2 regions of the Solibacillus isronensis genome follow, and region 1 is predicted to be linked to the other one. Evidence: riboswitches for the same ligand, from Rfam matches in the RefSeq annotation. Region 1 holds a riboswitch; the other holds the start of a gene.
What was found. Region 1 has a riboswitch for thiamine pyrophosphate ahead of tenA (thiaminase II). Riboswitches for the same ligand answer to the same signal wherever they lie in the genome.

Region 1 (6,113 bases):
GGCTTATGGAACAACGGTGCAGAGTTTAGTGGAAGCCAACCAAATTCCGGAGCCGGCCCGGTTAGTGGTCGGGCAAGCATTGGTCGTTCCATTGAAAGGGCAGTATTATATTGTACAGCCAGGGGATAGTTTATGGTCAATTGGTCAACGTTTTCAGGTGAATTATTTAACGCTCGCACAAGCAAATGGCTTGAATCCAGATGCGTTGCTGATGATTGGCACCTCATTGTATATACCGGAACCAACTAAAAGGTCCGCAGAAATTTTGGCATATGTAGAACCAAGAGGCGATGAAATAAGTGATACGCTGCTCGACCAAGTTCGGGAGGCAAGTCCTTATTTAACGTATTTAGCTATTTTCAGTTTTGAAGCAAGACGGGATGGTTCATTAAAAGCGCCTACAATTAACCCATTACCGGAAATTGCTGAACAAAATAATACAGGAATAGCAATGGCAATCACTAATCTCGAGGATTATCAGTTTAGTGCTGAGCTAGCACGTGATATTTTCCAAAGTGTTGCTGTTCAAAATTTACTGCTGGACAATATCATTGCTGAAGCAAAGCGTATCGGAAATATTTTGGATATTCATTTTGATTTTGAACGGATTGCACGCGATCAGCGGGAAGCTTATAATAATTTCCTCCGAAGAGCTGTCGAGCGTATGCATGCGGAAGGATATACCGTTTCTACCGCATTGGCTCCAAAAACGAGAGCCGATCAGCCAGGGGAATGGTTTATGGGCCATGACTATAAGGCGCACGGCGAAATAGTGGATTTTGTTATGTTGATGACATATGAGTGGGGCTATTCTGCTGGACCTCCAATGGCCGTTTCTCCGCTGCCTCAAGTCGAACAAGTAGTACAATATGCATTAACAGAAATTCCTGCAAATAAAATTTTACTTGGGCAAAATTTGTATGGTTACGATTGGACATTACCTTTTGTACAAGGAGGAGATTACGCAGAAGCGATAAGCCCGCAACGTGCAATTGAAGTGGCCAAACGCTACAACGCAGCAATCCAATTTGACTATACAGCACAGGCACCCTACTTTAACTATTATGATGAGCAAGGGCGTTCACATATTGTCTGGTTTGAAGATGCGCGTTCGATTCAGGCGAAGTTCGATTTAGTAAAGCGATTAAATTTGCGCGGAGTCGGCTATTGGAAGCTCGGTCTGCCATTCCCGCAAAATTGGCAGCTCATCGGGGCTAATTTTAATGTAGTGAAGAAATAGCAAAAGGAAAGAAAGTCAGATGAAAAAACATCTGACTTTTTGATTGTCATCTAAATTAAGAAGGAGATTTTATTGAAGCTGATGAAGTATTAGTAGTAGCTGAATAAAAGGGGGATTATAGATGGGGAATATTCCGGAAATTTTACAAAACTTACGTATCCCAGTAATCGGGGCACCATTGTTTATTATTAGCAATCCGAAATTGGTCATTGAACAATGTAAGGCAGGAATAGTCGGGTCAATGCCTGCGTTAAATGCAAGACCGGCAAGCCAGTTGGATGAATGGTTAGCTGAAATTACAGAGGAGTTGGCCAGCTATAATGCCAAAAATCCGGATCAGCCGGCTGCGCCATTTGCCATTAATCAGATTGTTCATAAAACAAATGAACGTCTGGAACAGGATATGGAGCTCTGTGTGAAATATAAAGTTCCGATTATTATTACTTCACTTGGGGCACGTGAAGAAGTATTTGAGGCAGCTCATAGTTATGGAGGCATCGTTTTCCATGATGTCATTAACAATCATTTTGCAAAAAAAGCGATTCAAAAAGGTGCAGACGGCATCATTGCTGTAGCAACAGGTGCAGGTGGCCATGCAGGTCAGCAAAGCCCATTTGCGCTCGTACAGGAAATCCGTGAATGGTTTGACGGTCCATTAGCTTTATCAGGATCAATCGCACGAGGACATTCGGTATTGGCTGCACAGGCGATGGGGGCTGATTTTGGCTATATCGGTTCACCATTCATCGCGACCGAAGAAGCGTTTGCTCGTCAAGAATATAAACAGATGATTGTTGATAGTACTGCAGAAGATATTGTATACAGCAATTTATTTACAGGAATCCACGGGAATTATTTGAAAGGTTCTATCATGAACGCGGGGATGGACCCGAGTAATTTAAAAGAAAGTAATCCTTCAGCAATGAACTTTAATGATAATACCGCAAAAGCCTGGAAAGATATTTGGGGCAGCGGGCAAGGAATTGGCGCGATTAAAGAGATTACTTCCACAAAACAATATGTCGATAAACTGGCCGAGGAATATGCTCAGGCTTATCAGGAACTGACTGGTAAAAGATCTGCAGTAACCCATTTACAATAGATGTCAGCGCATCATTAGTAACAAAATTTCTACTAACGATGCGCTATTTTGTGAATTTGTTATTGAACTATTAATTTCGTAATTTTGTGAATTCACTTGCCCGGTTCGAATTAATTTGTTACACTCGGGGTAATTAAATGCATTTGCGGGGGGACACATCAGTGTTGAGAAGGTTAAAACCTGACCCTTAGAACCTGGCCGTTAATACGGACGTAGGGAGCAAAGTACACGCTATACATATGTACTTACTTTGGCTCCGCGTATCTTTTACGTGGAGTCTTTCTTTTGCAAATACACAAGCATTTGATTTGCGGGGGGACACAGCAGTGTTGAGAAGGTTAAAACCTGACCCTTGGAACCTGGCCGTTAATACGGACGTAGGGAGCAATGAAAAGTGGTACGTACACTTTTTGGGGACGTCTCTCTATATTGAGGCGTCTTTTTTGTGCTTCCGCCAACAAAAAGGAGGAGTAACAATGGGATTTTGTGAAAAGGTAAGGAAAGAAACGGATTTTTATTGGGAGGCTAGCTTCTATCATCCTTTTGTACAAGGGATTGCAGATGGGAGTTTACCGCTTGAAAAGTTTAAGTTTTATATGCTGCAGGATGCATATTATTTAAAACATTATACGAAAGTTCTTGCTCTTGCAGCTGCAAAAGCGACTACGGATGACGATGTTCAATATTTTCTGCAAACAGCAAAATTTATTCATGACGCAGAGCTGGAGTTACACCGTACAACGTTTAAAGAATTAGGTGTGACAGCGGATGATTTGGAACAATTCGAACCGGCTCCAGCAGCCTATAACTATGTAAGCCATATGTATAATGCAGTGCATAACGGAGATGTAGCAGAAGCATTTGCGGCAATCCTGCCATGCCCATGGCTGTATCAGGAGATTGGGCAAAGGTTAAAAGATGCATGCCCGAATGTCCCTCTTTATGAACAGTGGATTGCATTATATGCTTCCGAGGAGATGCTTCAAAATATTGAAGTACAAAAATCGATGCTGGATCGATATGCGGAAGAACAACCTGCAAAGCTAAAAGTATTGCAGGAGCATTTTAAGAAAAGCTGTTATTACGAATGGATGTTCTGGGAGATGCCTTGGACAAAGCAAAGCTGGGAACAAGGGGTGTATATAAATGAGTCTGCAAGTAATTCATAAAAATCAACCGTTAGTACATTGCATTACAAATTATGTCGTCGCAAACTTTACAGCGAATGGTTTGCTGGCGGTGGGTGCTTCACCAGTAATGGCGGATGCAATAGAAGAAGTGGGGGAAATGGCTGCCCAGGCCAATGCTTTGCTTTTAAATATGGGCACTTTGAATGAACGGACAATAGAGTCGATGAAGAAAGCAGGACTTAGCGCAAACATGCATAATACTCCGCTTGTTTTTGATCCAGTAGGTGTAGGGGCAACGAAGTTTCGAGCGGAGACAGCACAACAATTGCTCGACCTTTTAAAGATTAATGTAATCCGTTGCAATATTGGAGAAATGGCGGCTCTGGCGGGAGTAAATTGGGCGTCTAAAGGTGTGGATAGTGGCAAAGGAGATATCGATGTTGCAGTGACTGCCAAAAAGTTGGCTAATAACTATCAATGTATTGTGATCGTAACAGGAGAACAAGATGTTATTACTGATGGGATAAGAGTGGAATTTGTAGAGGGTGGTCATGAAAAGGTGACAAAAATGACGGGGAGTGGCTGCTTGCTTAGTGCCTTTTGTGCAGCGGTGCTTGCAAACAGTAAAGAACCGTTTGATGACTTACTAACGCTACTGAATGAATATAAACAGGTAAGTGCCAATTCTGTTGCAGCTATAGGAAATTTCCACACAAATTTCTTGAATCAACTAGAGAATTTAGCGGAGGGACGAAAATGATTACATGTACGATAGCAGGATCGGATAGCGGTGGCGGTGCCGGGATTCAAGCCGATTTAAAAACGTTTCAGGAACTCCGTGTATTCGGTACATCAGTAATCACCGCATTAACCGCACAAAATACTGAAGGAGTGCATGGAATTTTTCCGACAACGGCTGATTTCGTTCAAGCTCAGCTAAAGGCAGTACTTCAAGATTTCGACGTAAAGGCAATTAAGACAGGGATGCTGTTTAGTGCTGAAATTATCGAAGCCATTGTGACTTTACTAAAAAATACGGATATTCCGCTTATCGTTGATCCGGTCATGATTGCAAAAGGCGGTGCCAGTTTGCTAGAGCAGCAGGCAACAACAGCTCTTAAAGAAAAGTTATTGCCGCTCGCAACCGTTTGTACCCCGAACATTCCGGAAGCGGAAATCCTGACTGGTTATACAATACAAAATGAAAAAGATATCAATTTAGCGGCGCATGATTTATTAAGTCTGGGGCTGGAATGTGTAGTCATTAAGGGTGGTCACTTAAACAGTAAGCATGCGACAGATACGGTTTTCATTCGCGGGGTGCAACCATTTAAAATGAAAACCGAGCGGGTGGATACGAAACATACTCACGGTACAGGATGTACATTTTCTGCAGCGATTACCGCGGAAATGGCAAAAGGCAGATCGATAGAGGCAGCCATAATAGAAGCAAAAAAATATGTGCAGCTTGCAATCCGTCATCCGCTTAATATTGGTCATGGGTTTGGTCCGACAAATCATTTCGCCTATCATGAACAGCGGGGGATGTGCGATGTCCATGTCTTTTGATTTGAATAAATATTTTGTGATGGGAACGGCCAATTGTAAACGCGAACCATTGCTTGTTTTGGAAGAAGCTTTACAGGCAGGTATTACGATGTTCCAACTGCGAGAAAAAGGAAAAAATGCATTAAAAGGCGATGCGTATGCAGAGTTTGCCCGTCAATGCCAAAAGCTGTGCCAAACATATAAAGTGCCGTTTATTATTAATGATGATGTCGAGCTTGCACTAACATTAAATGCAGATGGTATTCATGTAGGGCAGGAAGACACCGGTATTGAACAATTTAGATTCCTTGCAAAAAATAAAATCATCGGTGTATCGGTTCATACGATGGAGCAACTCGAAATGGCCATTGCAAATGGGGCGGATTATGCGGGAATTGGTCCAATTTATGAAACTTCCACAAAAGATGATGCGAGAGCACCAGTAGGGCTGACGTTACTGGAAGAAGCGAATTCTCAGTACACTCAATTCCCTATTGTAGCAATTGGCGGAATCTCTGTTGAAAATAGTTTCATTGTAAGACAAACCGGAGTAAATGGAGTCGCCGTTATTTCGGCAATCAGTCATAGCGATAATATAAAAGAGGCTGTAAATTCACTATAAGTTAAATTCTGTCATATAAGTACTATTTTGATTGTAATAACCTGTACCAAATTACTCTTTTCTACTATTCTGGCAATTTAGTATGATAGTTCTGTTATACACTACAGAATATGGGAGTGAAAGAAATGTTGAAAAAACTATCTGCTTCAGCCTTAACGCTAACCCTTTTAGCAAGTGGCATGTCAGCAGTTTCAGCGGCACCAGTCTCTACAAATGAAGATATGACGCGTGGGGAGTTTGTGAAGGCCGTAATCGATGCATTGGGGGTAGAGGTCGGTACGGGTCAGTCTGTAAAATTTCAGGATGTACCTGATTCACTTAAGCCTTATATTGAAAAAGCGGTGGAATTAAAGTTAATTAAAGGAAAAACTCCAACTAAATTTGCACCAGACGAAAAACTGACACGCACACATGCATTCCTTATTGCGGCAAGAGGATTGCAGGATAAGGAAACATATTCTGAAAAGGTAT
Region 2 (6,113 bases), on a different contig from region 1:
AACAGCCGGATACGAAGTTGAAAGTGCTGGACGGTGCGATCAATTCAACAGATATCGCATTAATTTTAAATAAAGAAAACGATGAGTTCCGTGAGAAGTTAAATGAAATTATTAAAGAACGTACAGAAGACGGTACATTCGAAGCAATTTCGGAAAAATATTTTGGTGAAAATGTTATTTCAAACAACTAATGGAAAGGTCGTTTCGACGGCCTTTTTTACGTGGATTTAACTATAGAAAGGAGTGTTAGTGGATGAGTAGAGAAATGGATATTTTACTTAACTCGATCTGGCCGATTTTAAAAGCAGGACTTCTTGTTACCATTCCGCTATCGCTCATTGCCTTTGCCATAGCATTAGTCATCGCAGTCGTGACGGCACTGGCTAGAATCTCAAACTATAAAGTATTACGCTGGATTTTCGGTACTTACGTCTGGGTATTCCGTGGAACACCATTATTGGTGACATTGTTTATCGTATTCTTCGGTCTTCCGAAATTGGGGATTACCCTTGATGCCTGGACAGCGGCGATTATTACATTCTCACTGAATACAGGCGCCTATGCATCTGAATCGATTCGAGCTTCGATTTTGGCCATCCCAAAAGGACAATGGGAAGCTGCAGAATCTCTCGGTATGACGTATTGGCAAATGATGCGACGAGTTATCGCACCGCAAACCGTCCGAATTTCATTACCATCAGTGGCCAATGATTTTATCGATTTAGTGAAAGGCACATCGTTAGTTGCGAGTATTACTCTAGCGGATCTATTCATGGTCGGACAGCAAATTACCGCACGTACATATGAGCCGCTTATGATTTATTCACTTTGTGCGGTCATCTATTTAATCTTCATTAGTATACTGATGATCATTCAAAGCCGCCTGGAAAAATACGCATCGAAGTATGTGTAGAAGTGTCAGGTGAAGCGCTAGAAGGGAGGGCTTATTATCGTACAATTTCAGCAAATGTCGAAGTTCTTTGGCGAAAACGAGGCATTGAAAAATATTAATTTAACATTTCATGAAGGCGAAACAACGGTTATTTTAGGTCCATCCGGTTCAGGGAAATCAACGCTGTTACGCTGTATCAATTTATTGGAGCGACCTGAAAAAGGGATTCTGACAGTCGGCAACCAAAAAGTTGAACTGAACAAGCCAATCTCTCAGAAGAACCTGCTTTCAATACGCCAAAATACAGCGATGGTATTCCAAAGCTTCAATCTGTTCCCGCATATGAAAGTGCTTGAAAATGTGATGGAAGGGCCGGTTACCGTCTTAAGGAAAGACAAAGGGGCTGCTAAACAAAAGGCACAGCAATTATTGGAGAAGGTTGGCCTGAGTCATAAAACAGACCAGTATCCATCGCAATTATCCGGAGGGCAACAGCAGCGTGTCGCCATCGCAAGAGCATTGGCAATGGAGCCGCAGTTTTTACTGTTCGATGAGCCGACAAGTGCACTGGATCCCGAGCTGGAAGGAGAAGTGCTGAAGGTGCTGAAAAATTTGGCGGAGGAAGGCAAGTCGATGATTATCGTGACGCACAACTTGAATTTTGCGCGCGAAGTGGCAGATCGGATTTTATTTCTCGAAAACGGTGAAATCGGCTATGACGGCGTAACCGAAAACTTCTTTACGGCAAACAACAACGAACGGATTCAACAATTTATAAAATCGATGCAATTTATTTAACTAGGGGGATTCAACATGACAACAGAAAAAACAAATGTAGAGAGCTTTGATTTAGACCATACGAAAGTAGTGGCACCTTATGTGCGACTTGCCGGTACGAAAACAGGAGCGAAAGGCGATGTCGTAACAAAATACGATATCCGTTTCAAACAGCCGAACAAGGCACATATGGAAATGCCGTCACTACACTCTTTAGAGCATTTAATGGCTGACCGTATCCGCAATCATAGCGAAGATGTCGTTGATTTATCGCCAATGGGCTGCCAAACAGGCTTCTACTTGGCATTACTGAACTACAATGACTATGACGGCGTATTAACGATTATTGAAAATACGCTGCAAGATGTGCTAAAGGCAGAGGCTGTTCCAGCATGTAATGAAGTGCAATGCGGCTGGGCGGCAAGCCATAGTTTAGAAGGCGCAAAAGCATTAGCTGAGGAATTTTTAGCAGGCCGCGCCGAGTGGCATATCGTTTTCGGAGAATAATTGATGAAGCAAGTCTTCTGTGAGAATAATCTCGCAGGAGACTTTTTTATTGGAGCAATTGTTTTAAAAGTTCCTGTGAATAGGTTATTAATAAACTAAAGTAACTAAAAGGAGAATTTGAATGAACAATACCTCAACGACTACATTAACAATGAAAAGAGAATTTAATGTAAAGCCTGAAAAAGTGTTTGACGCATGGTTGAATCCTGTAATGATGAAAAAGTGGTTCTTTACATTGGAAGGGACGAACAAGGTTGCACAAAATGACCCAAAAGTAGGGGGCAGTTGGGAAATTGTAGACCACCGGCAAGGTGTAGACTACCGGGCGATCGGGAAGTATGTTGAAATCAATTCGCCTGAAAAAATCGTGTTCACTTTTAAAATGCCGCAATTCAGCGAACTGGAAGATACAATCACAGTGGAGCTGAAAGAGTTGGGACAAGGCAGTGAAATGACGTTCACCCAACTGATGCATGTTGAAAATGAAGAGCAATGGACAGATGCAGACATCGTAAAAGCTCTAGATGAAATGCGAGATGGCACAGAACATGGCTGGAATTTAATGTTCATGGGTCTGAAGGAATTAGTTGAGACCGGAAAAGTGAGCTATCAAGGTTAGGACGTATAATGAAACACAAGGTGGGGGTTATGACCATCCGGTGATTGAATATTCGGGGAAGATTTTCTAATAAAAGGTTGAATTGTTCTACTATATCTTTATACGGTTCCAGAAGAAGTAGCCGCATCTTCGGAACAACAGCTCATCGCGAAATTTAAATATTAAATCAAAGGCACCGTCTAGTTAGGAGATGCCTCTAACTTATAGGGAGAAAAGTTCGCGAAAAATGGTAAAATAGGCTAAATTGAAGTGGTGTAAATTTGAATTCAGAAGGGGAAGGGTACAATGAAAAGCGCAAAACCATTTTTAATGTTTCAAGGCGGCGTTGCAGAAGAAGCAATGAACTTCTACACATCCGTTATCGAGGACGCAGAAATTACGAGTATTGTCCGCTATGGAGCAAATGAAGGCGGAGATGAAGGGAAAGTTATGCAAGCAACTTTTTCGATAAAAGGTCAGGAATTTATGTGCATTGACAGCAATTTAAAACATGAGTTTGACTTCACACCGTCATTTTCTATTTTTATTACATGTGATACAGAAGAAGAAATCAATCATCTTTATGAAAAACTGCTTGAAGGCGGCCATCCACTAATGCCAATCGGTGATTACGGTTTCAGTAAGAAATTCGGCTGGTTAAATGACCGTTACGGCGTGTCATGGCAAATCAATTTAGCTTAATAAATGTACCGGGTGTCATGAGTCGATACCCGGCGCTTCATTTTCTAATATATTTTAAAGTCTTCTAATAATAAATCCCTTGCGTTCAACGCCAGCTACTCAACCGGCATTCTGATAAAGCATCCCGCCAAACGCCCTGTTTCTCACCATAATCTTCAGCAAGCCATAGCCTAAAAGCGCACCCGCAAACGAACTCATCATAAATGCCGGGACAAAACCGAACAGTGCCGCTTCCTGACCTAAAAATAAAATCGCAATCGGATAAGTAGCCATCGCACCGAGCAACCCTGTCCCAATCACTTCACCTACAGCTGCAAACGCCAACTTCTTCGTTTTCGCAAACAAAAATGCAGCGAGAAGTGCGCCAATCATACTCCCCGGATAGGCAAAGATACTGCCTGTCCCCATCAAATTTCTTAACGTCGATGTAAGAAACGCCTGTAATACCGCATACCATGGACCGAGCAGTACCGCCGATACGACATTGGCAAAGTGCTGAATCGGAAAAATTTTTGCAAAACCTAATGGGATATACACCAAACTGCTGAGAATCGTCGTAATCGCTGCGATAATCGCGGAATATGTAAGTTTTCTCGTTTTATTCATTTCTACCATCCTTTATAATAATTTTTGCAACAAAAAAACCACTTTCAATTAAGAAAGTGGTATCGTAGCCTATACAAAAATAAAAATAGGGGATCGACACTACTTTCCTACGCTAGTATTACCTAGATCAGGTGCAAAGGGTACTTCTCAGCCAAAAGGCGCCCCTAGTAGTTTTATGAGCAGATCATCTGCTTCCAATATTAGGTTAATTTCACAATTATCATAACACGGCCGTTTCATTATGCAAATGCATTTTCTAAATTTGATTCCTTTGACCGAGAAAAACTACTGCTCATACCCGCCGCCATAATTACCGGGTTGGGCATGTTGCCAAGGGTTTGGCGGACCGATGAAAGTATTCGGTCTGACAGGAGCAATTGCCTGCTGCCATAAATTTTCGTTCATGCCATACGTATGGGCCATAATATTTGCTGGTGTCAGCTTAAGGAGGTCGGAACCTAAAATGACTTCCGGTGTCGGAGCATTAAAAATGGCAAGCAGATGCGTGTTGTTTTGCGTAGCGACTTCGTAATGCCACCACCCTTGAGGAACGTTCGCTACTTGACCGGGGGTAATCGGAAAATGCATCAGCTGTTTCGTAAACGGATTCAAAATCGAAACAATCGCACTCCCCGCAATACAGTAAACAAGTTCCGCCGCATTTTGGTGGTAGTGCGGTTCAATCACATTATTGGCACTCAAATAAATATCAAGCAGCGATATATTATCCAGTGTATTTAACTGGTTGACGCCCATTACATTAATAAAATTTTGCTGGTCTTTAACGAACAACGGGTTTTTATTAAGGTCGAATGTAAACTGGGGTTGCACTGATGTATAATCTTGATTCGGATTCAATAGTTCACCTCTTTTTTATTGTAGTTAAAATATGCAATAATTTACCAGTGTGTGCCTATGTCGTTAGTAGCCATCCATTTAAAAATACACATACAACGCATTGATTAATGTGAAAATTAAAATAAACAGGGTAGCACCACATACAATAATTTCTGTAAAGTGGACGAACATGACTCTTTCATAACTTAACTCAGCTTTACGAAAACCAAAGAAATTCCCATGACTGATAATATAAATAAACGTACTCACGACCATTAAGGAAGACATTAAAAATGAAATTGTTGGCAAAGAAGTAACGTAGCGCGAGTTGCCCCCTGTTTCCATATAGAGCGGAATATCCAACCTCTTGCTTAACACAAAACTGACAATGACCAGGATGTAGATAATAAGCGAAATATTAAAGGGATGTTTGCGGTAATCGATCAGATCAAGCATCATTTTTGTCTTCCCTTTATACTCCCAGTCCTTATTGTCTTCTACTCTGTCACCTTTCAGCATGTAAATAATACCGGCTATTACAAGCCCCGAAAATAAATACCATTCCAGCATCGTAAAAAACAGCGTCCAGCTATAAAACGGTGCGATCACAAGCGGTAGAATAACAAGTCCACTCAACCATTTATTAACTGGCTGATTAGCAGTAAGCCATTCGTTTAGAGCATGCCGTTTATCTTTTGTATGTCCTTCTTCCGGTTCCCGGTAACTGAAGAATTGATTCATTACAAAATTGCATCCTACCAGTACCAACCCGATTCCGAAAGAAAGATAAGAAGCTCTCGGATAAATTGTGATGCTATCATAATTAAGAATAATCCAGTTCCCGCTTAAGGCAGTGATCAATATCCCGGTAAGCATTATATACGAAGATAAGTTTCTCATCCGTACACCTCCAATTGTTCTATTCTACGTCGATAAGCTGGAAATAGTTTCAAAACGAAAAAGGAGGCATGCAAACGCTTCTAATAACGACCTGCATCGTTCTAATAAACAAAAAAATGTTCCAATAAAAGTGCGATGCCAATAAATCAGTGGGTTGTTCTAATAAACAGCCGACATCTTCAATTAAAGGACACCGATATTCTTATACCCCGCCGACATTTTCTAATAACCGCCCTAACTATTCTAATAAAATCACAAAACAAAAAAGCGATCGCACAAATAGAACCGATAGAA

Region 2: linked by a shared signal. The riboswitch ahead of thiW (energy coupling factor transporter S component ThiW) and the one ahead of tenA (thiaminase II) in region 1 are both predicted to bind thiamine pyrophosphate.

Annotation. Positions count from the first base shown of each region.
Region 1 covers NZ_JAMBOC010000001.1:235,171-241,283, forward strand. The annotation lists gene M3166_RS01125 (glycoside hydrolase family 18 protein) at 1-1,240, shown strand, start outside; gene M3166_RS01130 (NAD(P)H-dependent flavin oxidoreductase) at 1,362-2,342, shown strand; TPP riboswitch at 2,480-2,578, shown strand; TPP riboswitch at 2,645-2,743, shown strand; gene tenA (thiaminase II) at 2,819-3,511, shown strand; gene thiM (hydroxyethylthiazole kinase) at 3,489-4,232, shown strand; gene thiD (bifunctional hydroxymethylpyrimidine kinase/phosphomethylpyrimidine kinase) at 4,229-5,041, shown strand; gene thiE (thiamine phosphate synthase) at 5,025-5,642, shown strand; gene M3166_RS01155 (bifunctional 2',3'-cyclic-nucleotide 2'-phosphodiesterase/3'-nucleotidase) at 5,768-6,113, shown strand, end outside.
Region 2 covers NZ_JAMBOC010000002.1:151,810-157,922, reverse strand. The annotation lists gene M3166_RS12525 (transporter substrate-binding domain-containing protein) at 1-191, shown strand, start outside; gene M3166_RS12520 (amino acid ABC transporter permease) at 254-913, shown strand; gene M3166_RS12515 (amino acid ABC transporter ATP-binding protein) at 950-1,690, shown strand; gene M3166_RS12510 (S-ribosylhomocysteine lyase) at 1,706-2,176, shown strand; gene M3166_RS12505 (SRPBCC family protein) at 2,298-2,795, shown strand; gene M3166_RS12500 (VOC family protein) at 3,081-3,476, shown strand; gene thiW (energy coupling factor transporter S component ThiW) at 3,576-4,082, opposite strand; TPP riboswitch at 4,170-4,258, opposite strand; gene M3166_RS12490 (cupin domain-containing protein) at 4,368-4,940, opposite strand; gene M3166_RS12485 (nucleotidyltransferase) at 5,019-5,819, opposite strand.